Regions from separate parts of the Dorea chungnamensis genome, predicted to be linked through region 2. Evidence: predicted binding sites of a transcription regulator. Region 2 holds the regulator's gene; each other region holds the start of a gene.
What was found. The regulator Rex, encoded in region 2, represses fermentation and respiration genes when NADH is low (regulators of the CRP and FNR family bind a similar motif). The targets are predictions, from matches to a motif close to ATTGTTAANTANTTAACAAT.

Region 1: fucO (lactaldehyde reductase) is a predicted target of Rex. The motif match lies at 1,382-1,401, and genes of this name have one in related genera.
Region 3: ABE613_RS11625 (DRTGG domain-containing protein) is a predicted target of Rex. The motif match lies at 1,198-1,217, and genes of this name have one in related genera.

Annotation. Positions count from the first base shown of each region.
Region 1 is NZ_JBDOHT010000011.1:73,910-76,183, reverse strand. It holds gene ABE613_RS10745 (ABC transporter ATP-binding protein) at 1-566, opposite strand, end outside; gene ABE613_RS10740 (TetR/AcrR family transcriptional regulator C-terminal domain-containing protein) at 752-1,303, shown strand; gene fucO (lactaldehyde reductase) at 1,426-2,274, shown strand, end outside.
Region 2 is NZ_JBDOHT010000004.1:27,770-30,043, forward strand. It holds gene ABE613_RS04685 (NAD(P)H-hydrate dehydratase) at 1-495, opposite strand, end outside; gene ABE613_RS04690 (redox-sensing transcriptional repressor Rex) at 586-1,230, opposite strand; gene ABE613_RS04695 (ABC-F family ATP-binding cassette domain-containing protein) at 1,361-2,274, shown strand, end outside.
Region 3 is NZ_JBDOHT010000013.1:43,889-46,162, forward strand. It holds gene ABE613_RS11615 (ATP-binding protein) at 1-541, opposite strand, end outside; gene ABE613_RS11620 (NADH-quinone oxidoreductase subunit NuoE family protein) at 544-1,038, opposite strand; gene ABE613_RS11625 (DRTGG domain-containing protein) at 1,317-1,661, shown strand; gene ABE613_RS11630 (ATP-binding protein) at 1,666-2,088, shown strand; gene ABE613_RS11635 ([Fe-Fe] hydrogenase large subunit C-terminal domain-containing protein) at 2,108-2,274, shown strand, end outside.

The sequences.
Region 1 (2,274 bases), on a different contig from region 2:
TGCGAACTTAAGATCACCGTATGATTCTTAGCGAGTTTACGAATCAGTTCACGAATCTCTATAATTTGCTTTGGATCCAGACCTACCGTAGGTTCATCCAGAATAATAATCTCTGGAAATCCTAAGATAGCCTGTGCCAGCCCTACTCTCTGCTTGTATCCTTTGGATAGATTATTGATCAGACGATCCTTCACAGGCTGCAGTTTCGTAAGTTTCATAACTGCCCCGATCTGTGCTTCTCTCTCTTTCTTCGGTATCTTTTTCAACTCTGCGGCAAATCGAAGATATTCCATTACCGTCATCTCTGTATACAGAGGTGGTATCTCTGGCAGATAGCCAACACACCTTTTAGCCTCTTCAGGCTCTTTCAAAATATCATGCCCGTTAATCAGTACCTGCCCTTCTGTAGCTCCCAAATATCCTGTCATAATGTTCATTGTAGTTGATTTTCCAGCCCCATTTGGTCCAAGAAAGCCATAGATCTGCCCTTTTTTCACTGTAAAATTCAGATGATCCACTGCCAGATGCCTGCCATATCTCTTCGTAAGATTCTTTACTTCTATCAATGTCTCTCCTCCTATCAAACAAAATCTTCTACCAATATAAGGGAATCCCTTGAAAAGTATGTGATGATTTTATGTTTATTCTGTGAATTCCTTCGTCAAAATAATGCTCTTTTTATTGCACTTCCTTTTCAAAAATCCTATAATGATTTTAGATTTATTATTTTTGACATCGGAGATTATGCATAATGGACAACTTAGATAAAACTCGAAATAGATTCATCGATTCTTTAAAACAACTAATGGGAAAAAAGCCACTAGACAAAATAACTGTAAAAGAGATTGTCGAGACCAGTGGCATGACACGCCAAACTTTTTATAGAAATTTTAAAGACAAGTATGATCTGGTCAACTGGCATTTTAGCCAGCTCGCCGATCGTTCTTTTCGTCAGATGGGTTCCGGCTGCACATTAAAAGAAGGGCTTATTAAGAAATTCCAGTTTATTCAAAATGAAAAACGTTTCTTTATTTCCGCCTTTCAATCCCGTGACTACAATTCACTGATGCAATATGACTATGAATGTATTCTGGAATTTTATACCAATATAATTAAAGAAAAAACCGGAAAATCCCCCAATCGTGACATTGTCTTTCTCTTAGAAATGTATTGTCGTGGTTCGATTGATATGACGGTCGAATGGGTGCGAAAAAACATGAATATGGAACCAGAAGAGATTGCCAATCTACTGATTCTCGCACTTCCAAGACCTTTGGAAGAATTATTTTCTGATATTTGTTAAATCTATACGTTACACATTTAGCCACTTGTCACTTTTGTGACAGGTGGCTTTTTCTGTAACTTTTCTTGATTTCAGCACATTGTTATAATTATGACAAAGCAATTATAAAGGAGAGATGCATTATGTCAAACAGGTTTGTTTTAAATGAAACATCCTATCATGGAGCTGGTGCAATCAATGACATTGCAACCGAAGCTAAAACCAGAGGATTCCAAAAAGCTTTTGTATGTTCGGATCCTGATCTCGTAAAATTTGGTGTTACCCAGAAAGTACTGAATGTATTAGATCAAAATGATCTCGAATATATACTCTATTCCAACATCAAGCCAAATCCAACCATCGAAAATGTTCAGACAGGTGTGGAAGCTTTCAAAAGATCTAATGCAGATTATATTATCGCTATTGGCGGTGGTTCCTCCATGGATACTGCAAAAGCAGTCGGCATTATCATTGCGAACCCAGAGCATGAAGATGTGAGAAGTCTGGAAGGTGCCGTTAATACACCCAATAAATCTATTCCAATTATTGCAGTTCCTACTACAGCTGGAACTGCTGCCGAAGTCACTATTAACTATGTTATTACAGATGTTGAAAAAAGCAGAAAATTCGTGTGTGTTGACCCACATGATATCCCTGTAATTGCAATTATTGATCCAGATATGATGTCTAGTATGCCAAAAGGACTGACTGCTGCAACTGGTATGGATGCTCTGACACACGCCATCGAAGGATACATTACTGCTGGCGCATGGGAATTATCCGATATGTTCCACATCAAGGCTATTGAAATCATCTCCCGCTCTTTGAGAGGTGCTGTTGCAAATACTCCGGAAGGACGTGCTGATATGGCTCTGGGACAGTATGTTGCCGGTATGGGCTTCTCCAACGTAGGTCTTGGAATTGTTCATTCCATGGCTCATACACTTGGCGCAAAATATGATACTCCACATGGAATTGCAAACGCAATTTTG
Region 2 (2,274 bases):
GACACTTCCATGATTCGCAGATATTCCAGATGGCATATCTACAGCAAATTTTACAGCCTTTGCTTCATTCATCTTCTGAATAATCTGAAAATATTTTCCTATAATCTCACGGCTAAGTCCAACACCGAACATCGCATCTATTATGATACTATATTCATCTTCTTTGTACTCTTTGAATATCTCAACACCTGTTTCCCTTAATTTACTCATCTGCTGTTTTGTTTCATCCGTACGATGAGATTCATTTCCTACAAAACAAACTGTCACAGGATACCCTTTTTCCTTTAAAAGTCTCGCTATCGCAAATCCATCACCACCATTATTCCCTGAACCACATACGATACACGCTTTGGACAGATCAAGCTTTTCCGCCTCCATAGTCTCTACACATCTCTTTGCAGCACGCTCCATTAACTCCATAGACGGAATTCCCAGTTCCTGTATTGTATATTGATCCGCCTTTTTCATTTGATTTCCATTAAGCAGATATCGCATAATCTCACCTTCCAAGTTCATTTTATAATATAAAAGGACGTGTAAAAACCAGCCCGTCTGCGCATGCCAGTCATTACACGTCTTTGCTTATTATTTCTTATGTTCTTCGTTATATCGGCTAATATTGTATGATAACTGCATTAAGCTTTCAGACAAGTGTACATTTTCAACAATTATATGATCCGGCAGATTCAAATCTGTATGGGCAAAATTCCAAATTGCACGAACACCATTGTCTACCAGCATATTAGCCACTTCAATTGCCTTATCCTTTGGAATAGTCAAAACTGCAATCTCAACATCATTTTGTTGGACAAATGTCTTTAACTCATCCATCATACGAATCGGCACGCCTCTGATTGAAACACCCACCAATCTTGGGTTGACATCAAAAATTCCTTTTAATACAAATCCTCTCTTCTCAAAAGCTGCATAATTAGCAAGAGCCTGCCCTAAATTACCAGCTCCTATAATAATCATATTATGAGCCTCTTCCAAGCCAAGAATCTTACCAATCTCTGTATACAAATATTTAACGTTATAACCATAGCCCTGCTGACCGAACCCACCAAAATTGTTAAGATCCTGACGAATCTGAGATGCAGTCACTTTCATACGCTTACTCAAATCGTTAGACGAGATACGCTCCACTCCATTTTCAAGTAGCTCTCCTAAGTATCGATAGTATCGTGGCAATCTACGGATGACCGCCTGGGAAATCTCTCTCTCTTCCAATAGTCTCACCTTCCATTTCATTCTAAGAAATATTATATAGAATTGTGTGAACAAAGTCAAACTTTTAGTTGTATTTTGTCCTATTTTCGCTATAATGAAAACGAGTGAAAAAGGAGGATATGAAAATAATATGATATTAGCATGTCACGGAATCAGTAAATCTTTCGGCGAAAAAGTGATTATCGCTGACGGTTCTTTTCATATAGAAGATCACGAAAAAGCAGCTCTTGTTGGTCCCAATGGAGCGGGAAAATCAACGCTTTTTAAAATGATTGTAGGTGAGCTTCCTTCTGACCGCGGAGAAGTAATTTTAACCAAAGGCAAAACCTTGGGATATCTTGCACAGCATCAGGCTATGCAAAGTGGAAGCACTATCTATGAAGAAGTGAAACTTGCCAAATCTGATATCATCGAAATGGAAACACAGATCCGTTCCATCGAATTAGAATTAAAACATTTAGAAGGTGATGCATTGACATCACGCCTTGAAACATATAATCGTCTGACAGCTTCTTTTGAACGCCAGAATGGTTATGCATATGAAAGTGAGATTAACGGGGTATTAAAAGGTCTTGGTTTTACAGAAAATGATTTTTCTAAACCCGTAGATACCCTTTCTGGGGGTCAGAAAACCCGCGTCTCTCTTGGTAAATTATTGCTCACCAAGCCAGATATCTTGCTTTTGGACGAGCCTACTAACCACTTGGATCTAAACTCTATAGCTTGGTTAGAAACTTATCTTCTGAATTATCCAGGAGCCGTTCTGATCGTATCTCATGACCGTTACTTTTTGAACAAAGTAGTGACTAAGGTCTTAGAAATCGAATCTGGAAAATTGATGACCTATAATGGAAATTACAGTGATTATGCTGCCAAAAAGCAGCAGCTTCGTGATGCTCAGATAAAAGAATATTTAAATCAGCAGCAAGAAATAAAGCATCAGGAAGCCGTAATTGAAAAGCTTCGTTCTTTTAATCGTGAGAAATCTATCAAACGTGCAGAAAGCCGTGAAAAGATGTTGGAAAAGATCCGTCCTGTAGAGAA
Region 3 (2,274 bases), on a different contig from region 2:
CATCCACTTCTGCCTTATTCGTATCCAGATATTCCCGAATAAACTGAGACACTTCAGCATCTTTGAACGACAAGCCGCCTAATATATTCTTCATTTCCTTTGTATCAAGCACAAATCCTTTACCGTCATATTCATATTTATAATGAAAATCAATTGATTCATTGAATACTATCAATGTATAAATAGTCGAATTAATGTCACCCAACGGCATCCTGTCAATATGAGACAATCCAAATACTGCCTTTACACAGGTGCCTTCCTGTTCCTTCGAGCAAATCGAAAAGCTTCCCCCGGTACTCTCAGCTGCCTGCTTAAAAAATGGAATACCAAGGCCAACTCTACGGGTCGTTCTTGTCGTGTAGAAAGGGTCCGTCACCTTTTTCACTTGCTCCTCACTCATTCCACATCCATTATCAATTACCGATACTTCAAGAATGTCCTTTTCTGTATTTGCTATGACACTAATCTCTATGTAGCTGGCTCCAGCACGCACAGAGTTTTCTGTAACATCCAGAATATTCAATGCAATTTCTGTCATCATATCTATTCATATTTGGCCAGAATATCATCAATATCATCTACTGTAAGCCGGCCGTATACTTCATCATTAACCATCATGACTGGTGCCAGTCCGCAGGCTCCTACACAACGACAGGCATCCAGGGAAAATTTACCATCTGGAGTACATTCTCCTCCTACGATTCCCAGTTTTTCCATCAGCTTATTGTAAATATCACCAGAACCTTTTACATAGCAAGCTGTACCAAGACAGACAGATATACGATAACGTCCTTTTGGGTTCAAGTTAAACTGAGAATAGAATGTGGCAACCCCATAGATCTTCTCTAATGGAATACCCGTTTCATCAGAAATGATTGTCTGAACCTCAATAGGCAGATATCCATAAATATCCTGAGCCCTTTGCATAATCGGCATCAAGGAACCTTTTTCGTCTTTCAGTTCATGAATCATCTCTAACAGTTCTTTTTTTTGTTCTTCCGTTCCATTGAACTGAACTGTAGATTTTTTAGAAAGCATTCTCTTTTACCTCCCTTAATTATTGTCAAATTTTGTCGTTTTCACCAGAAAACTCATTTCATTTTTTCATTCTAGCATACAAATTTCCAAAAATCTATAGCTTTTTCTCATGTAATTTAGTTAATTTTCCAACAGCTTCGTTTGTTATTTCACTATCATATTGTTAAAATATTTTCAATTTTAAAAACCATTTTTTGTGTATTTTGTACAATTTCATGGTTGAATTCATCTTTTTGCAATGCTATACTAAAATAAATCTATCCATTCGGGAGGTATTTATGACAATCGAAAGAATAAAAACTTTGTTAGATGCGGATGTTCTTTATGGCAATAATTGTCTGGACAGTGAAGTACATTATGCTTTCTCATCCGATATGATGAGTGATGTCCTTGCCTACGCCGATGAACACTCCGCCTTAATTACTGGTCTGTGTAATCCACAGGTCGTACGGACCGCCGAGATGCTTGACATTGTCTGTATTATATTTGTAAGAAATAAAATCCCAGACTCCAACATTCTGACTCTGGCAGAAGAAAAAGGGATTGTCATACTCTGCACACGCCACGACATGTTCACATCATGTGGCATACTATACAGCAATGGATTACTTGGAGGTGTATAGCTTCATGTGTGAAAAACTTGTATTTAATTACGTCATCTCTGGGGATGACTTTACACGTGCCGGGGAAGCCAGCAGTGATGTGAAAAACAAACTAAAAGTGATGGGGATTGACAATAATGTAATACGCAAGGTCGCAATTGCTATGTATGAAGGCGAGATTAACATGGTCATTCATGCCAATGGCGGCACGATCAAGGTCGAGATCGCCCCAGATAATATTCGCATGATCCTTGCAGATGTCGGCCCAGGGATTGCAGATATCGATAAAGCAATGGAACAGGGATATTCCACTGCACCAGAAGAGGTTCGCGCTCTTGGCTTCGGTGCTGGAATGGGACTCCCCAACATGAAGAAATACTCAGATTACATGAACATTGACTCAACAATAGGAGTGGGCACTACAGTCACCATGGATGTGCATTTTTAAACTGTAGGGAGGGAAACTTTTGAACAAATTCATTAATTCTGTACAACTGGATAAAAAAGCCTGCACAGGGTGTATCAATTGCATTAAGTACTGTCCTACCCAAGCCATACGCGTACAGAATGGGAAGGCAAAGATCAACCCGAAATTTTGCGTAGATTGCGGCCGTTGCCTCAGGTATTGTCCACA